2 regions of the Hahella chejuensis KCTC 2396 genome follow, and region 2 is predicted to be linked to the other one. Evidence: predicted binding sites of a transcription regulator. Region 2 holds the regulator's gene; the other holds the start of a gene.
What was found. The regulator sigma-54, encoded in region 2, starts transcription at its own class of promoters, with help from an activator protein. The targets are predictions, from matches to a motif close to TGGCACNNNNNTTGCTNT.
Positions count from the first base shown of each region.

Region 1: a site for sigma-54 is predicted at 3,472-3,489, ahead of glnA (glutamate--ammonia ligase). Genes of this name have one in related genera too.

Region 1 is NC_007645.1:1,035,338-1,040,478, forward strand. Features, by position in the region: gene glnL (nitrogen regulation protein NR(II)) at 1-1,009, opposite strand, end outside; gene HCH_RS04670 (DUF4124 domain-containing protein) at 1,261-1,788, opposite strand; gene glnA (glutamate--ammonia ligase) at 1,897-3,303, opposite strand; gene typA (translational GTPase TypA) at 3,758-5,141, shown strand, end outside.
Region 2 is NC_007645.1:5,458,070-5,463,210, reverse strand. Features, by position in the region: gene HCH_RS23915 (HPr family phosphocarrier protein) at 140-409, opposite strand; gene rapZ (RNase adapter RapZ) at 504-1,364, opposite strand; gene ptsN (PTS IIA-like nitrogen regulatory protein PtsN) at 1,391-1,855, opposite strand; gene hpf (ribosome hibernation-promoting factor, HPF/YfiA family) at 1,862-2,170, opposite strand; gene HCH_RS23895 (RNA polymerase factor sigma-54) at 2,286-3,782, opposite strand; gene lptB (LPS export ABC transporter ATP-binding protein) at 3,905-4,630, opposite strand; gene lptA (lipopolysaccharide transport periplasmic protein LptA) at 4,627-5,141, opposite strand, start outside; gene lptC (LPS export ABC transporter periplasmic protein LptC) at 5,135-5,141, opposite strand, start outside.

The sequences.
Region 1 (5,141 bases), 2.8 Mb from region 2:
GCCCTTTATGTTGTCCGATTATGCTTTGTGTTATGGAAAGCCCCAGACCCGTCCCCTGTGCGCGACCGCTCACCATCGGGTAGAAAATATTATTCAGGAATTCGGACGGTATGCCGGGACCGTTATCAATGACGTCTACTCTTACCACCAGGCGATGCCGCATATGACCGATCGTGAATTGCCTGAGCGGGCGCGTACGCAATAATATTTGCGGGCCGCCAGATCCGGGGGGCGTGTAGTCCTCAAAGGCCTGCATGGCGTTGCGACAAATATTCAGGAAGGCCTGAATAAGCTGCTCCTTGTCGCCGGCGAACTCAGGAATACTGGGATCGTAATCGCGGATGAGCTTTATCTTGCCGGCGCTTTCTACTTCAATCAGGCTGTATACCCGCTCCAGCACTTCATGGATATTGGTCGGTTCCTGTTTAAAGCTGCGATTGGGGCCGAGCATGCGGTCAACCAGGTTGCGCAGCCTATCCGCCTCATCAATGATGATGCGGGTGTAGTCATGCAGCCCCTCTTCTTTTAGTTCTTTATCCAAAAGCTGAGCTGCGCCGCGAATGCCGCCCAAAGGGTTTTTGATTTCATGGGCGAGTCCGCGAATCAAGATTCGGGAGGTTTCTTGTTTGGAGAGCAGCTCTTCTTCGCGACTGATGCGTAAGAGGCGGTCACGAGGTTGAATCTCCATGATGACGTAAACGTCGCTGGCGATATGCACGGGAGAGACTGTGTAATCAACCAGGAGACGACTCCCTGAAGGCAGTAGAAACTCCGCTTCTCTTTGAGTATAGGTCTGGCCGGTGCGCAGACATTCTTCCAGTCCGGTCAGTGTGGAGCTACCTTCTATCAGCAAATCTTTTATCGTGGCCCCGTTGGCCCTTTGCTCACTGGTTTCCAGCAACACTTCGGCGGATGAATTACTAAAAGCAATCCGCTGCTGGGGGTCAATAACCAGTACGGAAGTGGTCAGATTTTCGAGTAAGCGAGTCTGAAAAACGATGGGTAGCATAATGTTGACCTATTTTTGCATTGTGAATGCAATATCCAAACCAGAACTGCGGTAAAGCGGTGCGAATTACCGGGTTCTCTGCACAGGCGTGGGGCGGGTAGCCCAAATGTGAGCTACGTCCTCAGGAAGCGCTCCAGAAGCGGGCTTGGGCGGAAAGTAAGTCGGCGGCGATGTGCATGATCATGGCGCGTCATGCACAAAGTGGAGGCGCTAGGCTTCAATTATGCTCTTTTTTGGTGCGTTGTGTTGGGTTAGTTTTTTACACTGGGGCGATGGATCGTAAACTGTACGGGCGTTGTGCTTTGGATTACGCCGGAGTTGTCGATGACATCCAGAGAAACGGTATGGGTTCCTCGGTCGATGCCCTTCAGCTCAAGAAAATTGTCCTTGGTTGTTCCAACAGGGGCTCCGTCCAACGAAACTCGGTAGCTGTGATTGGGATACAGGGTGGGGTCTGATGTGAATAAGACCGTCAGATCGCCATTACCGGAATGAAAAGCGCTGTCATTGGTAGGAAAAGTTATATTCAGCGTCGCGTAATAGCTTGACGGCGCGGACTCCGGTTCGTCACTGCTGCGGGGGGGTATATCCGCCATTTTAGGCATGGTTATCGTTGCGGTTGGGCCGACCTCGACTTTCTCTGCGCCCTCTCTCTCCTGGTCTGAATATTCCACATTGCCTTGTGCGTCAACCCAACGGTAGATTTCAGCGCAGGCCAAGCCCGAGTAAGAAGAAAAAAGCGCGGAAAAAATAAGAATATAAGCGAACCGAGATTTCATAACTTCAACCCAAGTGACCAGTTACTTGAACTGTAGCAGAAGCGGAACCAAAAAAAACCCCGCAGAGTGCGGGGTTTTCGAGTCTGTCGCAGTTAACTGAGCGACGGATTATACAGAGTAGTACATCTCGAACTCGACCGGGTGAGTGGTCATGTCCAGACGTTCTACTTCTTTACGCTTCAACTCAATGTAAGCTTCGATCATGTCCTTAGTGAACACGTCGCCTTTAGTCAGGAACTCGAAGTCTTTTTCTGCGTAATCCAGAGCTTGTGATAGAGAGCTACAAACAGTTGGGATGTTCATGGCTTCTTCTTTCGGCAGATCGTACAGATCCTTGTCCATAGCGTCGCCAGGGTGGATCTTGTTCTGGATGCCGTCCAGACCCGCCATCAACATGGCCGCGAAGGCCAGGTAAGGGTTGGCGGATGGGTCTGGGAAGCGAACTTCGATCCGGCGCGCTTTCGGGTTGGTCACGAAAGGAATACGGATGGACGCAGAGCGGTTACGTGCGGAGTAAGCCAGCATAACCGGCGCTTCAAAACCAGGAACCAGACGCTTATATGCGTTGGTGGAAGGGTTGGTGAAAGCGTTCAGTACGCGAGCATGCTTGATGATGCCGCCGATGTAGTACAAAGCTATGTCGCTAAGACCTGCATAGCCGTCGCCGGAGAAGATGTTTTTGCCGTCTTTGGACAGGGACTGGTGACAGTGCATGCCAGAACCGTTATCGCCAACCAAAGGCTTGGGCATAAAGGTTGCGGTCTTGCCGTAAGCATGCGCTACGTTGTGTACGCAGTACTTCAGAATTTGCACTTCGTCCGCTTTGCGGGTCAGAGTATTGGCGCCAACGCCGATTTCACACTGACCTGCGGTGCCTACTTCGTGGTGGTGTACTTCGATGGTCAAGCCCATGGATTCCATCGCTGCGCACATCGCGCCGCGCAGGTCATGCAGAGAGTCGACCGGAGGTACAGGGAAGTAGCCGCCTTTTACGCCGGGACGGTGACCAACGTTGTTTTTCTCGAAGTCGTCGCCAGATACCCAGGCGGCTTCTTCAGAGTAGATTTCGTACATGGCGCCGTTGATGTCGGACTTCCATTTTACGCTGTCGAAAATGAAGAACTCAGGCTCTGGTCCGAACAGTACAGTGTCCGCAATGCCCGTGGACTTCAGGTACTCTTCCGCGCGCTGTGCGATAGAGCGTGGGTCGCGGTTGTAACCCTGCATGGTGGTGGGTTCGATAATGTTACAGGTCAGGTTCAGGGTGGTCTCTTCTGTGAACGGATCAATAACCGCAGTTTCGTCGTCCGCCAGCAGAATCATGTCTGACTCGTTGATGCCTTTCCAGCCAGCGATGGAGGAACCGTCAAACATTTTGCCTTCTTGAAAGAATTCCGGAGAGATTTCGCTAGCAGGGATAGTCACGTGCTGCTCTTTACCCTTGGTGTCGGTAAAGCGCATGTCAACCCATTTAACTTCGTGCTCTTTAATAAGATTCAGAGTTTTCTCTGACATTCCAGTTACTCCGTAAGATTTTATTTATGTTGAGGTGAAACCGAAACACTGCAGTAGTGAATCCTCGCCACCATGAAACAGACCCGTGGAGGGGAGAGCGTTCCGGGAAGTCTAACGAGCGCAAAAATACTATCACGCCTCATGGTCAGTTGCTTCTGGTTTTCCTGATTAGCAATTTATTTGCCAATAGATTTTTGGCTTATAACAAATTGTTTTTAAAAGGGTTTGCGAGACACCTTCGGGATAGTCCTATCGTGTGTGTTATTGGTTTGCACCAAGTTGGTGCCAAAAAACAGGGCGCTGGGCGATTTTGGGGCGTCGTGCACCATTTTGGTATCAGGCTAAGGATAGATAAATTTTCGAGAGGGTGTATAAAGATGTATAAAAAAGATTCAGGCGTCAGCTATAATGTCGCGCCCTCAGCCCATGACTGTTTATTTTGCAGGTGTTTTTTGTGATCGAGAAATTAAGAAATATTGCTATCATTGCCCACGTTGACCACGGTAAAACTACTCTGGTCGACAAACTCCTTCAGCAGTCGGGCACCTTAGGCCGCAAGGACATGGACGCTGAACGCGTTATGGATTCCAATGATCAGGAACGTGAGCGCGGCATTACTATATTGGCGAAAAATACCGCCATCAAGTGGAATGATTACCGAATTAATATCGTAGACACACCTGGGCACGCTGACTTTGGCGGCGAAGTTGAACGTGTTCTGTCTATGGTTGACTCTGTTCTCCTGCTCGTCGATGCAGTTGACGGTCCTATGCCGCAAACTCGCTTCGTAACTCAAAAGGCGTTTGCTCGCGGTCTGAAGCCTATCGTTGTCGTCAATAAAGTCGATCGTCCTGGCGCCCGTCCTGATTGGGTCGTCGGTGAAGTGATGGACCTTTTTGATCGCCTGGGCGCTACAGAAGAACAGCTGGATTTCCCTGTTATTTACGCTTCAGCATTGAACGGCATTGCGGGGCTTGAGCCGGATGCGTTGCAACAAGACATGACGCCTCTGTTTGAAATGGTAGTTGAGAAGGTGCCCGCGCCGTCTGTCGATGTTAATGGCCCTTTCCAAATGCAGATTAGCGCCCTCGATTACAACAGTTATGTTGGCGTTATCGGAATAGGACGCGTTTCCCGCGGTAAAGTAAAAACCAATACGCCTGTCGTCGTGGTTGATCGCGATGGAGGCAAGCGTAATGGACGCGTATTGACGGTAATGGGCTATCACGGCCTGCAGCGTGTGGACGTGCCTGAAGCGGAAGCTGGGGACATTATCTGTGTTACGGGGCTGGATGAGCTGAATATCTCCGATACGTTATGTAGCCCTGAGCGCCCGGAAGCACTGCCGGCGTTGATCGTGGACGAGCCAACTGTCAGCATGACATTCCAGGTCAACGACTCCCCATTCGCTGGTAAAGAAGGCAAGTACGTCACCAGTAGAAATATCAAGGAGCGTCTGGAGAAAGAGCTGCTGTACAACGTAGCTTTGCGTGTAGAGCAAGGCGACTCTCCTGACAAATTTATCGTATCCGGTCGCGGCGAGTTGCACTTGTCCGTATTGATCGAAACCATGCGTCGCGAAGGATTTGAGTTAGGCGTTTCTCGTCCAGAAGTTATCGTGAAAGAAATTGACGGACAGAAAGTTGAGCCATACGAGCAGGTGATCATCGACGTGGAAGATGAGCACCAGGGATCGATCATGGAAGTAATGGGCCTGCGCCGTGGTGAGCTGGTTAACATGATTCCAGATGGCAAAGGACGCACACGTCTGGAGTTTATTGTGCCTTCTCGAGGCCTGATCGGCTTCCGTTCTCAGTTTCTCACCATGACTTCAGGTA
Region 2 (5,141 bases):
GCGAGCCCACTATAAAGTGTAAGTTAAGACGAAAAATAGTCTAAGGAAAATCAGGGAATTGTCTTACTTTATTCAAGCGGTTTGTATTGTTTCAAGTGTTTGGAAGAGGTGGGGCGATGTGCCCCAAAAGCAGTAGGGACTATTCGCCCTCTCCGAAATAATCCTCGATCAGAGCCTTGATGGCGTGAAAAGCTTCCTCTTCGTCTGGGCCTTCTATTTTCAATGTGAGAAGCGTTCCCTTGCTGGCGGCGAGCATCATGACCGCCATTATGCTTTTTCCGTCAACTTCCTGGCCTTCTTTGGCTACTCTGATCTTGCTTGCGAATCGGCCGCTGGTGGACACGAATTTGGCCGCCGCTCGGGCGTGCAGGCCAAGCTTATTAATAATAGTGACTTGTTCCTGGATCATGGGGCGCGATGAGTATAAAAGATTGAAGTTTCCTGAATGTTGGATTCAGGCCGGTTTAATTGTTAAGCCGCAGTGGCTTTTTATTATTAGAACCTTATTGCGCCAGCTCTTTGTGGCGCACTTGGACATTATCATACTTTTTCTTGAAATGCTCTCCCAGGCGCTCGCAGATATAGACAGAGCGGTGTTGCCCGCCAGTACAGCCGATGCTGATGGTCATATAGGTGCGGTTGCTGTTCTGGAAGTGCGGAATCCAGGTCTCAAGAAAACTGATGATATGTTGCAGCATCTGTTCCGGTTCCGGATGCTGCTTCAGGAATTCAATGATTTCCTGATCGGTGCCTTTGTAGCCGCGCAGCGCGGTATCCCAGTAAGGATTGGGGAGGCAGCGCACGTCAAACACCATGTCGGAATCTGACGGTACCCCATGCTTGAAGCCGAACGACTGAAAGAGTAGGGCCAGCTCTTGGGTTTTATGTCCGATAACCCTGATCTTAACCTGATCTCGTAACTGGTAGATGGAAAGATCGCTGGTGTCTATATAGAGGTTCGCCAATGTGGCGATCGGCTCCAATAGCTGCTTCTCTTTGGCGATGGCTTCTTTCAGCGATGTGCTTTTGCTGCTCAGCGGGTGCTTGCGACGCGTTGCATGAAAACGTTTGATCAAGGTGGCGTCGTTAGCGTCAAGATAGATGATTTCCACATCAATATTATGCGCTTGCAGAGCGGCGTAAATAGACGGGAAATCAGATAAATCCCTATAAAGATTACGCGCGTCTATGCTGACGGCGAGTTGCTGGTTTTGGGTTTTTCCCTGGTCCAGCACCTCTTGGGTGAGAGGCGAGAGGAGACCGATAGGCAGGTTATCGATGCAGTAATAGCCCATATCCTCCAGGACATGGAGCGCCGTACTTTTTCCAGAGCCTGAACGACCGCTTACGATAATCAGCTTCATGTCTTCCTCTTTCCATCGAAGCTGGACTATTTCTCCAGCACCCTCCTGAACAGGGTTTCGTCGTTGTCACAGTCGCGTAGATGTTCGCAGAAGCGACGGTCATTGAACTTCTGGGCCAATTGGCTCAGCAGGTCTAAATGTTCGCTGGTAGCCTCCTGAGGCACAATCAGAACGAACAGAAGGTCGACGGGTTCGTTGTCTATGGCGTCAAAAGGGATTTTGTCCTTGAGCGTAATCAGAGCCCCTATAATGCGATCGCAGTTTTCCAGACGGCAATGGGGGATCGCAATACCCTGGCCGATACCGGTGCTGCCGAGTCTCTCACGGCATACCAGGTTGGTAAAAATGGCGTTCTCGTCCAAAAACGGAAAATGTTGCGCAATCAGATTGGCGATATATTCGAGAACGCGTTTCTTACTCGAGCCCGACACCCCACAGCGTGTGAGGGCGGGCGAGATAATAGACTCAATAGTTAGTGTGGTTTGGGCCATGTTCTGTTATCTGGCGGATGCGCCGTGCATCCGATCAACGTGCTTCTCTTTGTGTTTGAGGATCTGGCGGTCTAATTTGTCCACCAGCGCGTCAATGGACGCGTACATATCTTCGTGTTCAGCATTGGCATGCAGGTCAGCGCCGCTAATGTGCATGGTTGCTTCCGCAATCTGACGCTGTTTTTGAATGGAGAGCGTAACTTGGACATTACTGATACTGTCGAAGTGTCGTTCAAGTTTGTCGAACTTGTTGTTAACGTAGTCTTTCAGTGCTTCAGTTAACTCGACTTGATGTCCGGTGATGTTCATTTGCATACTTTGCTCCTAATGCCAATATACGGTGCATTATGAATTTTGCACTTCCATGAAAAATACTAGCACATCCATTTTGTGACTATTTGATTTAAGTCTTATGCCTGTATTCCTCCTTTTAAATTAATCGCTTACGTTCATTGGAAGGCGGAATGGAAAGCGCCTCCCGATACTTTGCGATCGTGCGACGGGCGACATTGATGCCCTGGTCGCCGAGCAGCGCAGCAATCTTGCTGTCGCTCAAAGGTTTCTTCGGTGATTCCGCCGCGACTAACTTCTTGATAATAGCTCTAATAGCGGTCGAAGAACACTCGCCACCCGTGTCTGTGCTGACATGGCTGGAGAAAAAGTACTTCAGCTCAAATACGCCGCGAGGAGTGTGCATATATTTCTGGGTGGTCACCCGGGAAATGGTTGATTCATGCATTTCCACTGCTTCCGCAATATCGTGCAGCACCAGCGGCTTCATCGCCTCTTCGCCGTACTCAAGGAATCCTTGCTGATGTTCGACGATTTGTGACGCAACTTTCAACAGAGTTTCATTACGGCTTTGCAAGCTTTTGATAAACCAGCGCGCTTCCTGTAACTGATCGCGTAAGTAAGTGTTGTCGGAGCTATTGTCCGCACGTCTCACCAAGCCCGCATAGCCTGGATTGATGCGGATCTTAGGGGCGATTTCCGGGTTCAGCTCCACCAGCCAGCGGCCATTGTTTTTTTTGACGATAACATCAGGAACCACATATTCGGTATTACTTTCCTGAATGCCTTCTCCCGGTCTTGGGTTCAGGCTTTGAATCAGCTTGAGCACTTCCCGCAGGTCGTCTTCCTTCAGGCGACTGCGGCGCATCAACTGGGCATAGTCGCGATTGCCAAGCAAGTTGATGTAATGGCTGACCACGAGTTTGGCCTGTCCTAACCAGGGCGTATCTTTGGGTAGCTGATTCAGCTGGCTCAGCAGGCAGTCCTGCAGGTTACAAGTAGCGACCCCGGCAGGATCAAACTGCTGAACGCGCTTTAACACTGCGCGTACTTCGTCCAACTCAATTTCTTCTTCGCCCTCAGTCTGCAGCCCACTGTGAATTTCATCGGGAGTGAGGGAAAGATAGCCGTCGGGATTGACCGCATCGATTATCGCAACGGCGATCATGCGGTCAATGTCGGACATGGGGGTAAGATTGAGTTGCCAGAGAAGGTGATCTTGCAGGGTTTCGCCTTTGCTGTTGCGGGACTCGAAATCGTATTCGTCATCCTCGCCGCCGCTGTAGCTGCTTGACCCGCTTTGAAAGACATCGTCCCAGGCGGTGTCGACGGGCAAGTCGTTCGGTATGGAGTCGGACCAGTTATCCTCCTCGGCGAACCCGCCTTCGTCCATGCCGGACTCTTGAGCTCGCTCTTTGCTGGAGTTATTGGCGAGCATGTCGCTGATCGTATCGTTCTGAACGTGGTTGGGGGACTCTTCCTCTTCAGACACTTCCAGCATGGGATTGGACTCAAGCGCTTGTTGAATCTCTTGCTGTAAATCCAGTGTTGAAAGCTGCAAAAGTTTTATTGCTTGTTGCAGTTGCGGGGTCATAGTGAGCTGTTGACCCAGCTTTAACTGCAATGAAGTTTTCATAACCATCTGATGCTTACCACCGATTCAGGCACAGATCTTGTGAGTTTGTCATAGTTATTGAGCGCTTTAATCCTAAGCTCTTGAGCCTTGGGGTCCATCTTGAATGGAAGCCGCCGGTTAAACTAAAGTTTGAACTGGTCACCCAGATAGACCTCTCTAACCTTTGGGTTGGCAAGGATATCACTAGGGGCGCCGCTTGCGATAATAAATCCTTCACTGACAATATAGGCGCGTTCACAAATATCCAAGGTCTCGCGCACATTATGGTCTGTAATTAAGACGCCGATGCCGCGCTTTTTAAGATGTTCGATAATCTGCTTGATGTCGTTGACGGAAATAGGGTCCACCCCGGCAAAAGGCTCGTCCAGTAGTACAAACTTTGGCTCCGTGGCGAGCGCGCGAGCGATTTCCACGCGGCGGCGTTCACCCCCGGAGAGGCTCATGCCAAGGCTTTTACGAATGTGGGTTATGTGAAATTCATGGAGCAACTCCTCCATTTTTTGCTTGCGTTCCTTGCGGTTCAGATCCGCCCTGGTCTCAAGAATGGCGTAAATGTTGTCTTCCACAGACAGCTTTCTAAATACGGACGCTTCCTGAGGTAGATAGCCAATGCCCTTGCGCGCTCTCCCGTGCATGGGCAGGCTGGTGATTTCGGCATCGTCAATAAATACGCTGCCTTTGTCGCTGGGGATCAGTCCCACCACCATGTAGAAGCAGGTGGTTTTGCCTGCGCCGTTAGGTCCGAGGAGGCCAACGATTTCGCCGCTGCGAATTTCAACGGAGACATCTTTTACTACAGGCCGTTTTTTGTAAGCCTTGGCCAGGTTTCTGGCGGCGAGAGTGCTCATTGTTTATTAGATTTGGGCGGATGATAGATGATTTCAACCTGCTCGGTTTGATTGCCCGATGAGGCTCCCTTCGCTGTGACTAAGCGTTTGTCTGTGAAATAAATAATTTCTTCGCCTTCTACTGAACTATTGTCCTGGAGAATGCGCGCATGGTTACGCATAACGACTTTACTCTGGCTGCGATCATAGTCCATGCTTTCTGCGTAAGCGTGGGTTTCAGTTTGTTTTTCTGCGTCAAATTGCACCAAGTGAGCGGGCTTACCCGTAGCTTGGAAGCGGCTGATGCCCTTGTCGTCAGTGTATAAAACAACTTTGTCCGCTTCGATGCTGGATTTGCCCTGGGTAATGACGACATTGCCGATATAGGTGTCGATGCCCTTTTGACCATCTCTTTCCCAGCGCCCGGCTTTAATACGCACTGGTTCGTCGCTCCCGTTAAGAAGGTCTAAAGCGTGGCTTAATGGAGTGAAAACCAGGGCCACCAACAGCGCCGCTGTGAATAGTTTACTTG